Regions from separate parts of the Burkholderia humptydooensis genome, predicted to be linked through region 2. Evidence: riboswitches for the same ligand, from Rfam matches in the RefSeq annotation. Region 2 holds a riboswitch; the other holds the start of a gene.
What was found. A riboswitch is a leader RNA that binds a small molecule or an ion and turns the genes downstream of it on or off. The one in region 2 is predicted to bind cobalamin.
Positions count from the first base shown of each region.

Region 1: another riboswitch for cobalamin. It lies ahead of AQ610_RS14270 (TonB-dependent receptor plug domain-containing protein); the one in region 2 lies ahead of AQ610_RS09965 (HoxN/HupN/NixA family nickel/cobalt transporter).

Region 1 covers NZ_CP013380.1:3,198,576-3,204,791, reverse strand. Annotated here, with positions in the region: gene lgt (prolipoprotein diacylglyceryl transferase) at 1-417, shown strand, start outside; gene AQ610_RS14295 (SIMPL domain-containing protein) at 509-1,246, opposite strand; gene AQ610_RS14290 (EVE domain-containing protein) at 1,445-1,906, opposite strand; RNA gene ssrS (6S RNA) at 1,982-2,163, opposite strand; gene AQ610_RS14280 (cell division protein ZapA) at 2,246-2,560, opposite strand; gene AQ610_RS14275 (hypothetical protein) at 2,557-2,907, opposite strand; cobalamin riboswitch at 3,110-3,356, shown strand; gene AQ610_RS14270 (TonB-dependent receptor plug domain-containing protein) at 3,426-5,333, shown strand; gene AQ610_RS14265 (FecCD family ABC transporter permease) at 5,412-6,216, shown strand, end outside.
Region 2 covers NZ_CP013380.1:2,196,997-2,203,212, reverse strand. Annotated here, with positions in the region: gene AQ610_RS09985 (cobyrinic acid a,c-diamide synthase CobB) at 1-289, opposite strand, end outside; gene cobO (cob(I)yrinic acid a,c-diamide adenosyltransferase) at 294-896, opposite strand; gene AQ610_RS09975 (cobalamin biosynthesis protein) at 941-1,378, opposite strand; gene AQ610_RS09970 (ISAs1 family transposase) at 1,788-2,903, opposite strand; cobalamin riboswitch at 3,052-3,310, shown strand; gene AQ610_RS09965 (HoxN/HupN/NixA family nickel/cobalt transporter) at 3,637-4,698, shown strand; gene cobW (cobalamin biosynthesis protein CobW) at 4,783-5,856, shown strand; gene cobN (cobaltochelatase subunit CobN) at 5,913-6,216, shown strand, end outside.

The DNA.
Region 1 (6,216 bases), 1.0 Mb from region 2:
GACGCGCCGTGGGCGATGCTGTTTCCGGGCGCGTCGCGCGACGACGCCGCGTGGCTCGCCGCGCACCAGGACATCGCCGCGAAGTGGAATCTGAACGAGGTGTTCCTGTCGCACCAGATGCTGCCGCGGCATCCGTCGCAACTGTACGAAATCGCGCTCGAAGGCATCGCGCTCTTTTTCGTGCTGTGGTTCTTCTCGCGCAAGCCGCGGCCGATGGGCGCGATCTCGGCGCTCTTCTTGATCGGCTACGGCGCCGCGCGCTTCACGGTGGAGTTCGCGCGCGAGCCGGACGATTTCCTCGGCCTGCTGACGTTCGGCCTGTCGATGGGGCAGTGGCTGTCGCTGCCGATGATCGTCGCGGGCGTGCTGATGATGATCTGGGCGTATCGGCGCGGCGGCGTCGCGAAGCCGGCCTGATCGTTCGGGGCGCGCGATGAAAAACGCCGGCTCGTCGCCGGCGTTTTCGTATCGACCGTCAACGGCGCGCCAACGCGCCGCTTCCAGTACGTCACTTCATCTGCACCGAGCCGTTCACGTTGACGGTCACGGTCGTCTTGCCGCCTTCGACGGCGATCGGCGCGCTCATCTTCGCGCTATCCATCGCGGGCGCGGCCATCGCGAACATCCGCGGATACGGCTGCACGTTGCGGCCGCTGCCGACGTTCACTTCGCGGATCGCGTAGTTGTTGTAGCCGAACGCGCGCGTCGCTTCCTCGGCGCGCGCGCGGAACGCCTTGATCGCTTCCGTCGTGAGCTTCTGCTCGGCCGCGCGCTGCGCTTCGGGCGACAGCGAGAACGCGACGTTGCCTACCTGCATCATCGGGCTCAACTGGCCCGCGAGCTTCGATGCGGCCGCGAAGTCGTGCGACTCGAGCACGACCTCGGTGCGGCCGCGCCACGCGGAGATCCTGCCGTCGCGGTCGACGCTCGGCGACACCGAGAATTCACCCGTGCGGGCCGTGACGCCCGTGACGCCGCGCGCCTGCGCGAGCGCCGCATCCGCGCGCTTGTTCAGCTCGGCGGTCAGCGTGCCGGGGTCCTTTGCCTGTTGCTCGTAGAACAGCGTGATGTCGACGACGTCCTGCGGGACGTCGGTGCTTGCCTGCGCGGACAGCGACAGCACGCCCGCGGGCGGCTGCATCTGGCCCATGCTTTGCGCGCGCGCGGCGGACGGGGCGAGCGCGAGGGCGATCGGCAGCGCCGCCGCAAGCGTGACGGCAATGGCTAGAGCGGATTTTTTCGTCATTGTTGACTCCTTGAGCGTAAGCGCGCACGCGTTCGGGGGCGTGCGATGCGCGGACGGACGCCGCGCTTCTCCAGAAACGCCCGGCGGACGCGGCACTGCATCCGTCGATGCGCCCATTAGGCCGTCGAAGGCGGGCGGAGGTTCCGGCCGGCGCGGATTCTTGCGCCGGCTCTGACAATGTTTGACGTGGCGGCCGCGTCACTTCATCAGGCGCGTCGTGATGAAGCGCCATTCGTCCGGCGTGACGGGCGTGATCGACAGCCGGTTGCCTTTCGCGAGCACGCGCATGTTCGCGAGCGCGTCGTGCCCGCGCAATGCGGCGAGGGGAACGAGCGGCGACTTCCTGACGAAGCGCACGTCAACGAGCACCCAGCGCGGCGATTCTCGCGTCGACTTCGGATCGTGGTACGGACTTTGCGAATCGAACTGCGTCGGATCGGGGTAGGGCGTCGACGAGACTTGCGCGAGCCCCGCGATGCCGGGCTCGGGGCAGCTCGAATGATAGAACAGCACGCCGTCGCCGATCTGCATCATGTCGCGCATGAAGTTGCGCGCCTGATAGTTGCGCACGCCGGTCCACGGCAAGGTCTGGTCGGGGGCGGCGGCGAGGTCGTCGATGCTCGCCTCGTTCGGTTCGGATTTCATCAGCCAGTAGCGCATGGATCGCAATGACTCGACGCAATGAAAAGGCTGCACAAAAGGAAACGGCATCGGGACTTGCCCGATGCCGTCGAATAGGCCCCCGCCTTAGCCGCTAGGCCGGCATCCTGAACCTGAGGTTCAGAATTGGTCGCAGTTAGCAGCACTTCGGGTACATCAGACAGAGTGACGCGCGCGCCCGTGCTACAAATTTCCGCAACCGTGCACATGGCATTGGTTCAAGGAATATATGACCTTGGCGAACCAGGCAGGGAAGCTGACTTGACTGTTCGAATCACCTTTGGATTCAGCGGCTTGAACGCGATAGATCAAGCATTGGCCGAACCCGGTGAAACTTGTTTACTGCACCTCGTGCTGTGCGAGCACCGCACCGAGTTGTTCATTCATTTGGCGCATTGTACGCCGGATTTCTTCCGCAGGGAACGCCTCGCCGTGACGCACGCTCTGTTGCAGCCTGAGCAACTCCGACGCGAGCGACAGCGCGGCCATCACCGCGATGCGATCCGTGCCGCGCACCGAACTGTTCGCGCGGATCTTCGACATTTCCGCGTCGACACGCGCGACCGCCTCGAGAAGCGCCGCCTCGGTTTCGGCCGAGCAGGCGAGACGATACGACTGGCCGAGAATCGATACTTCGATCTGCTTCGTGCTCATGCATGTTCTCCGTGGCCCGTCGCACTTTCGCCTTCGTCGTTCGCCTGCGGTGCGAGCAGGTCGAGCTGGTTTTCCGCATCCGGCACGCTTTTCGTGCGCGGCAGTTTCTCGAGGATCGCGTTGAGCTTCACTTGCGCGTCGTCGATTTTCGCCGACAGCGTGTCGCGCTCGGCCGCGAGTGCGTTGCGCTCGTCGCGCAACTGCTCGAGTTCCGCGTGCAGCGTCTGCGCTTCACTGCGCAATTGCGCGACCTGCTCCTCGAGCGCGAGCCGTTCCGTTTGATGGCGTTGATTCAGCGCGATCAGGCGGCCGATGTTTTGAGATAGGGTTTCGAGTTCGTTGAGCATGTGCTGCGTCCTCTAAAGACCCAGCATTTTAGCGCGGAATAGGCGAGTTTCCGATATCTGTAACGTTTCTAGACGTAACACCCCCGCTTCTCGCCGCGAAATATCTTCGTCGTTCGTTGATGCCGATCGTCTCGCCGATAGACGGCGCGACGTTTCTTGCGCCGCGTCGGCGCGGCGCCTTGACGCTGCGGCGCGCGCACTCCTAAACTGGCGCCGCCTCGGTGCTCGCGCGCTTCGCGCGCGGTTAAACGGGAAGCAGGGCGCGACGTCCGCCGGGACCGAGCCAACCTGCGCTGCCCCCGCAACGGTAAGCGATCGCATCGGTTTCGATGCAAGCCGCACTCTTGATGCGTCGGCACGGCCGCCGGCGACGTGCCACTGCGCATTGCGCGGGAAGGCGAGGCGGTGATGTCGCGAGCCCGGATACCGGCCGAGGCGGGGAGACGGGCGTGCCCGTCTCCGTGATGCGGAGCCTGCGGGGAAGCGGGCGCCGCAGTGACTCAACAGGATCTTCGTTCATGCGAACCCCTCTCGTCCGCGCAGCGCTCGCCGCTCTGTCCGGACTGCCTTGCATCGCGCTCGCGCAAGGCGATGCGTCGGCATCCGCCGCCTCCAGTGCGTCTTCGGCCGCGCCGACGCGCTCGACATCCTCGACATCCGCCGAGCCGCTCGCGCCGATCATCGTCACCGCGCAACGCGGGCCGCAGAAGCTCGCCGATGCGATCCCGCAGACGACGCTCTTCGATGCGCAGGACATCGCCGACAGCGGCGCGACCGATCTGCCCGGCCTGCTCGCGCTCGCGCCCGGCGCGCAGATCGTGCGCAACGGCGGGCCGGGCGCGAGCGCGAGCCTTTTCCTGCGCGGCGCGCAGCCGACGCAATCGCTCGTGCTGATCGACGGCGCGCGCGTCGATTCGGCGAGTCTCGGCCAGTCGCAGATCAGTCAGTTGCCGCTCGATCAGATCGATCGCGTCGAAGTGGTGAACGGCAACGTGTCGTCGCTGTACGGGTCCGGCGCGATCGGCGGCGTCGTGCAGGTGTTCACGAAGAACGGCGGCGATCATCCGCCGCGCTTCGATTTCTCCGCGGGCTACGGCAGCTATCACACGCAGACGCAAAGCGCGGGCGCGTCGGGCCGGCTCGACGAGGACGGCAAGACGACGTTCAGCGTGTCGCTCGCGCGGCTGAAGACCGACGGCTTCTCGGCGCTCGATCCCGCGCGCAAGCCGCAGGCGAATCCGAACGCGAACGGCTATCTGAACGAGAGCGCCTCCGCATCGCTTCGGCACCGGTTCAGCGACAAATGGGACGCGGGCGTCACATACTTCCAGGCGAACGGCCGCAACAGCTACGACGACGCCTACGGCTCGCCGACCGATCTGAACGACCTGTACAGCCGCGTCCAGCAACTGTCCGCGTTCGCGAACGGCAAGCTCGCCGACTGGTGGACGACGCGTGTGAACGTGTCGAGCGGCAAGGATCGCAACCAGTCGGCGCTGAACGGCGCGTACACCGATCACTTCAATACCGACGACCGCCAGTACACGTGGCAGAACGACTTCGCGATCGCGCGCGGCCACAAGATCCAGGCGGGGTACGAGCGGCTCGACCAGTCGTTCGAATCGAACAGGTATTCGGCGCCCGAGCGCCACGTGAATTCCGGCTGGCTCGGCTACACCGGCCGCCTCGGCGGCAGCCAGTTCCAGGCGAACGTGCGCCGCGACCAGTACTCCGATTTCGGCGGCGCGAACAGCTACTATCTCGGCTACGGGCTCGACGTCACCGAGCGCTGGAAGGTGTCGGCGAGCTATTCGAGCGCGTTTCGCGCGCCGAGCTTCAACGATCTGTACTATCCGAACGCGGGCAACCGGTCGATTCGGCCCGAGCGCAGCCATTCGGTCGAGGCGGCCGTGCAGTATGCGTCGGATGCGGTGGGCGTCGTGCGCGTCACCGCGTTCCAGACGCGCTACACGAACCTGATCGACTATCGTCCCGGCGCGAGCGGCCCGTACTATGTCGCGCAGAACGTCGGCCGCGCGAAGGTGCAGGGCGTCGAGGGATCGTGGCAGGGGCACGTCGGCAGGACCGACGTGCGCGTCGCCGCGACGCTGCAGAACCCGATCGACGAAACCGCCGGCCGGGATCTGAACCGGCGCGCGCGGCGCTTCGCGGCGATCTCGGCGAACCGCTCGTTCGGCGGCTGGCGCGTCGGCGGCGAATGGCTCGTGAGCGGCGCGCGCGACGATTTCGGCGATCATCTCGGCGGATACGGCGTCGTCAATCTGTCCGCACGCTACGACATCACGAAGTCGTGGTACGTGAGCGCGCGCCTCGACAATCTGTTCGACAAGGACTACGAGCTTGCCTATGCCTACAACACGCCGCGCCGCGGCGCCTATGTCACGCTCGGCTGGCAGCAGCGCTGACGGCCGGCCGCGCCGTCGGCGCGGTTCGCGCGGCCGCGCGCGGGTGGGCGCATGAGGTCCGATGCGCGCGGCGCCGGCATGCATGCGGCGCGCGCGGCCGCGATCTGGGCCGCGCTCGCGCTCGTCGCGTGCGCGACGTTCGTCGCGTCGCTCACGCTCGGCAGCGTGCCGATGACGCCCGTCGATGCGCTCGCGGCGCTCGTCCATCGCGCCAGCGCCGATCCGCTCGCGGCCGACATCGTCCGCACGCTCAGGCTGCCGCGCGCGCTCGCGGGCTTCGGCTGCGGCGCGCTCCTCGCGCTCGCCGGCGCGCTGCTGCAGGTGCTGCTGCGCAATCCGCTCGCCGAGCCTTACGTGCTCGGCGTGTCGGGCGGCGCGGCCGCGTTCGCGCTCGGCGCGATGATCGCGGGCGGCGCGTGGTGGATCGTCGATTTCGCATCGTTCGCCGGCGCGCTCGCATCGATCGCGTTCGTGCTCGGGCTCGCGCGCCGCGAGCTGTGGCGCGGCGAGCCGCGCGACGCGTCGCCGCGGTTGCTGCTCACGGGCGTCGTGATCTCGGCCGGCTGGTTCGCGCTCATCACGCTGATGCTCGCGATCGCGCCCGACGAGCGCCTGCGCGGCATCCTGTTCTGGCTGTCGGGCGACCTGAGCGGCGCGGCGTCGCCGTGGTTCGCGCTGGCGGCGCTCGCCGCGGCCGCGTGCGTCGCGCTGCCGGTCGCGCCGCAACTGAACGTGCTGCTGCGCGGCGACGCGGCGGCCGCCGCGCTCGGCGTGCCGGCCGCGCGGCTGCGGCTGCGCGTCTATCTGATCGCGTCGCTCGCGGCGGCCGCGGCCGTCACGACGGCGGGCACGATCGGCTTCGTCGGGCTCGTCGTGCCGCACG
Region 2 (6,216 bases):
CGTCGAAGAGCCCCATCGCGCCTTCGATCAGGATCACGTCCGCTTCGGCCGCGGCGCGCGCAAGCAGTGCGCGGCAGCCGCGCTCGCCGACCATCCCGAGATCGAGCGAATAGACGCTCGCGCCGCTCGCGCGCGCGAGCAGCATCGGATCGAGAAAATCCGGGCCGGTCTTGAACACGCGCACGCGCCGGCCGAGCCGCCAGTGATGGCGCGCGAGCGCCGCCGTCACCGATGTCTTGCCCTGGCCGGACGCGGTGGCGGCAACGAAGAGTGCGGGGCAGGCGGGCATCGCGTCAGAACTCCACGCCGCGCTGCGCCTTCACGCCTTGCTCCTTGTACGGATGCTTGACGAGCCGCATCTCGGTGACGAGGTCGGCCGCGTCGACGAGCGCGTCGGGCGCATGCCGGCCCGTCACGACGACGTGCAGCGCCGGATCGCGCGCGGCGAGCGTCGCGAGCACTTCGTCGAGCGGCAGGTAGTCGTACTTGAGCACCGTGTTCAATTCGTCGAGGATCACCATCCGGTAATCGCCGCTTTCGATCATCCGGCGCGCCTCGTCCCAGCCGCGGCGCGCGGTCGCGATGTCGGCGTCGCGGTTCTGCGTGTTCCACGTGTAGCCGTCGCCCATCGTGACGAAATCGCATTGCGCGTGCGCGCCGAGGAAATCGCGCTCGGACGTGTGCAGCGCGCCCTTGATGAACTGCACGACGCCCGTGCGCATCCCGTGGCCGAGCATCCGCACGGCCATCCCGAACGCGGCCGTGCTCTTGCCCTTGCCGTTGCCGGTGTGGACGATCAAAAGCCCCTTCTCGACGGTCGCGGCGGCCTGTTTCTTCTCGTGGCCCGCGCGGCGGCGCTCGGTCATGCGTTGATGCGATTCGGAATCGGTTTTCATCGACTGGAGTCCTGTGAGTCGTTGGGTTCGGGGATCGGCGCGCGTCACAGCGGGCCGGCGAGCGCGACCGTCACGCCGTCGAGCGCGAGCTTGCGCACGATGAGCGCGCCGTTCGGCGCGGCGAGCAGCGCGCACGGCTCGCAAACGCCGTCGATGCCGAAGCGCGCGCGCACGGCCGCGGACGGCGGGGCGCTCGCCGCGAGCGACGCGTCGCGGCCGAGGTGCGCAACGTGCGCAAAGTGGGCGAGACGGGCGAGGTGCGCGGCGATCTCGTCGCGCGAGAACGCGGCGAGCGGCCAGCCGTGGCGCGCGCAGCATGCGACGAGGCCGGGCTCGCGCGCTTTCGCGTCGAGCGTCGCGACGACGCCGACATCGGCGAGCGACGCCTCCGGCAAGCGGGCGAGCGCCGCGCGGATCGCCGCCTCGATCGCGTCGGCGGGCCGCCCCGCGCGGCAGCCGATGCCGAGCGCGACGCGCATCATCGGACGGCCGCGCGCGCATCGCGCTCGCGCGGGTTCCGGTGGCGTGAATCGGATCGGATCATGCGGTCTCGGCGATCGACGGCCGGCTTGCCGGCCGGGTGTCGGATCGCATGGGTTGCGTGGATGACGCGCCCGCTTCCGTCCCCGCGGAACCGGGCGTTCGGCGAGCGCGGCTCGCCCCGTGCGTCGGCCGGTATCCGGGCTGAGCGCTTGCCATCCCGCCGCCTTCCCGTCCGTGAAGACAGTGGCGCGTGGGCGGGATGCGCGACGCGCGGCGGGCACCGAACGCGCGCATACGATAGCACAGCGCCGGCGGGGCGGCCCGCCGCACGATCGCGGCGGCGCCTTTTGTTCTCCTTTTTGTTTGCTCTTTTGTCGGCGCTTCAGGGCTTCCGCATGAAGAGGCATGTCAGGCAAGGCCGAGGATGGAGTCACGCATAGCGGTATCCCATGCGGCGAGGTTACGGATGTTCTTCAGGCTCACCTTCTTGGGCTGCCGACTCTGAGCCAGCCGGGCGAGATTGAGTGTGATCTTGCGCAGACTGGCCATGTTGCGGGCGGCCAGGGTGTCGCGGATCAGGCTGGCATCCTCGCCCCACGAGACATCGAGGACCCAGTGCAGTTGGTTTTCGATGCCCCAATGAGCACGGATGATCGGAGCCATCTCAGTTGCTTTCACCGCTTTCGAGCTGATGTAGTAACAGCGCTCGGTCGTCACTTTCTCGCCAATCTGGCGTGTGCGCTCAAGCATCACCAGCCGCTGGAGACCCGCCCAGTGCTGTCCTGTCCCGCTCAGCCACGCCACATCATCGCTGACCCGGCAAACCCGGGTCTCCAGCCGCCCGTGGCCTTTGTCATGTTCGGTGTGCTCCCAGTACGAGCTTTCGAGCTTGCCGTCCTGGGCAGCCGCAAACCACTGGCGCACGCCTTCGGCCAGTCGCGGCTGATTGTCCTTGACCGCCAGAACGTAGTCGGCCCCGGCCTCCACGATCGTGCGTGCGATCTCGTGCTGCGTGCCGATCGCGTCGATCGTTATCGTCGCGCCCTGCAAATCGAGCGCGGCCAGCAATTCCGGGATCGCCGTGATCTCATTGCTCTTATCGGCCGTGCTCACTTGCCCGAGGCTCAAGCCGTTGTTCGAGCACCATGCCGACACCAAATGCAGCGCCGCATGCGTGCCGCTACGGTTGCCGCGCACCGCCTTGCCGTCAATCGCCACATGCTGGCCAGCCAGCGCCGGACACAGTTGCCCGACCCAGTCGATGAAGCAGCGCTCAAACGCTTTCGCACTGAGCGCGCCGAATACCCGCCGGAACGTATCGGGCGACGGCACGCCGTTCTCATACGCCAGATGGCTACGCAGCCAAGCAAGCTGCGTGCGGCCCCACAGTGTCATCGTTTCCCAGTCCTCGACGCCGCATAAAACCGCGCACAGGGCGGCAAACAGGATTTCCTGCAACGGATAACGGCAGGCGCGGCAGCGCGGGTCTCGCAGTTCGGCAAACGCGTCCATGATCGTTGGCATCTCTCGTCCGGCAAAAATCGAGAGTAAACCTGAGACGCCAAATGTTTACAACAACCTTTTCCGCTCTCAGCCTTGATTCATGGGGGCCTTCATGCGGAAGCCCTGGTCGGCGCTTTTGTCCGCCTTGACGCACCGCGCCCGCACGGCCTACACTCGCTCGCGTTTCGGTGCTCGCGTGCGGCTTCTGTCGCACGCAGTCAAACGGGAAACAGGGAGCGTCGCCGCGTCGCGGCTCGCCAACCTGTGCTGCCCCCGCAACGGTAAGCGAAGGCATCGCGCAAGCGGTGCGACGCCGGCTTCTCCGCGTGCCTGACGGCATGCGCGGCCAACCACTGGACGCATCGCGTCCGGGAAGGTGAAGCGGCGTTTTCGTCAGCCCGGATACCGGCCGAGACACGGGGCCCGTTCGCCGGTCGTGCGCATGCGCGGCCGCGGCGGCGAGCGGCCCCGAGGTTCAGCGCCGCGGGGATGCGGCGTATCGTCCACGGCTGCATCGCGCCGCTTGACGCGGCTTGCCTGCTTCATCCCCGTCCGCCGCCGCGCGCTTCGGCGCGCGCCGCGCATGTCGCGAACGCGCATGTCGCAAACGCGCATGTCGCGAACGCGCCGCCGCAGACGCATACCGGCGCGCGGGCGATCGACGCAAGGAAGGAGCGGGGAGCGCGCGCATCGCGCGCGATGCCGCGCGTGTTGGCATTCATCGTGTTTGTCGACCGTTCGCAAAGGGAGCGCCATGCTCAAATCGTTTCTCCGTCTCTTCAACGACAGCCCCGTCGAGTTGCGCAGCAAGATCGTCGGAATCTACGCGATGCTGATCGCGTTCAACGTCGGCGCGTGGGTCTGGGCGTTCGCCGCATTCCACGGCCAGCCGGTGCTGCTCGGCACCGCGCTCCTCGCGTACACGTTCGGGCTGCGCCACGCGGTCGACGCCGACCACATCGCCGCGATCGACAACGTCACGCGCAAGCTGATGCACGAGAAAAAGAACCCGCTCGGCGCGGGGCTCTTCTTCTCGCTCGGGCATTCGAGCGTCGTGCTGCTGATGACGGTCGCCGTCGCGCTGACGGCCGCGACGCTCGCCGAGCGCTTCGAAGGAATGAAGGCGTGGGGCGGCACGATCGGCACGAGCGTATCGGCATTCTTCCTGCTCGTGCTCGCGTTCGCGAACCTGCTGATCCTGATCTCGGTGTACCGCACGTTTCGCGCGGTGCGGCGCGGCGAGCCGCTCGTCGAGCAGGATCTCGACCTCCTGCTCAACCAGCGCGGCTTCTTCGCGCGGATCTTCCGGCCGCTGTTCGCGATCGTGTCGCGTAGCTGGCACCTGTATCCGATCGGCTTCCTGTTCGGCCTCGGCTTCGACACCGCGACCGAGATCGCGCTCTTCGGCATCTCGGCGACGCAGGCGCACGGCGGGCTGTCGTTCTGGTCGGTGATGGCGCTGCCCGTGCTCTTCACCGCGGGCATGACGCTCGTCGACACGACGGACGGCATCATGATGATGGGCGCGTACCGCTGGGCGTTCGTGCGGCCGATCCGCAAGATCTACTACAACATGACGATCACGTTCGTGTCGGTGCTCGTCGCGGTCGTGATCGGCGGCATCGAGGCGCTCGCCCTCATCGGCGGCAAGCTCGCGCTCAAGGGCGGCCTGTGGGACTTCGCAGCGATGGCGGCCGAGCACTTCGGCGTTCTCGGCTACGTCGTGATCGGCCTGTTCGCCGCGAGCTGGATCGTCTCCGCGCTCGTCTACCGGATCAAGCGCTACGACGACATCGACGTGACGATCTCCGCATGAGATCCGCGCGTGAAATTGCCTCGTGAGCCGCGCGCGTTCGCGCACCGCCCCGACACTGACCCGATACCGACCAACGGAACCACCATGCAGATGCGCAAAATCCCCGTGACGATCGTCACGGGCTTTCTCGGCAGCGGCAAGACGACGCTCTTGCGCCACATCCTCCAGCACGCGGGCGGCCAACGGATCGTCGTGATCGTCAACGAGTTCGGCGAGCTCGGCATCGACGGCGAGATCCTGAAGGGCTGCGGCATCGGCTGCGACGAAACCGGCCGCGAAGCCGACGGCCGCCTCTACGAGCTCGCGAACGGGTGCCTGTGCTGCACCGTGCAGGAGGAGTTCTATCCGGTGATGGAAAAGCTCGTCGAGCGCCGCGCGGACATCGATCACGTGCTGATCGAGACGTCCGGCCTCGCGCTGCCGAAGCCGCTCGTGCAGGCGTTCAACTGGCCGTCGATCAGGAACGGCTTCACGGTCGACGCGGTGCTGACCGTGGTCGACGCGCCCGCCGCCGCGCTCGGCCTGTTCGCCGAGAACCCGGTCGCCGTCGACGCGCAGCGCCGCGCCGATCCGAACCTCGATCACGAATCGCCGCTGCACGAGCTGTTCGCCGATCAGTTGTCGTGCGCCGATCTCGTGATCGTCAACAAGACCGATCTGCTCGACGACGCGGCGCTCGCGGCCGTCGAGACGACGATCCGCGACGAAGTTCCGCCGCAGGTGAAGCTCGTGCGCGCGCAGCGCGGCGAGCTCGATCTCGCGACGCTGCTCGGGCTGAATGCCGCGTCCGAGGAGACGATCCATCTGCGGCACGACCACCACGGCTCGGCCGACGATCCCGATCATCACCACGACGAATTCGATTCGGTCGTCGTCGAGGCGCGCGTGAGCTCGCGCGAGGCGGTGCTCGACGCGCTCGCGGCGCTCGTCGAGGCGCACACGGTTTATCGCGTGAAGGGCTTCGCCGCGCTGCCGGGCGCGCCGATGCGGCTCGTCGTGCAGGGCGTCGGCCGGCGCTTCGACAGCTATTTCGACCGCCGCTGGCGCGACGGCGAAGCGGATGCGAGCCGCTTCGTGCTGATCGGCGAGGATCTCGACGCGGCCGCGCTGCAGCGCGCGTTCGACGCGGCGCTCGCCGCGCGCGGGCAGGCCGCGTGACGCGGCGGCGGGCGAAGCGCGGCGCAGCCGGGCGCGATTGAAGCGGGAGTAGAGCGATGCATCTGTTGCGCACCACGCCGGGCGGTTTCGTCGACGATACGGCGGGCGTCGTCCGGATCGACCAGCGGCCGGCCGACATCGTGATCCTGAGCTCGGCCGACACCACGCTGTCGCTGCTCGCGAGCGTCGTGCCGACGCTCGGCGACGGCTTTCCGAGCGTGCGGCTCGCGAACGTGACGTTCCTCAGGCAACCGGCGTCGGTCGATTTCTACGTCGACGACGTGCTGCGGCATGCGCGCGCCGTCGTGATCGACCATCTCGGCGGCGAGACGTACTGGCCGTACGGGATCGAGCAGGCGG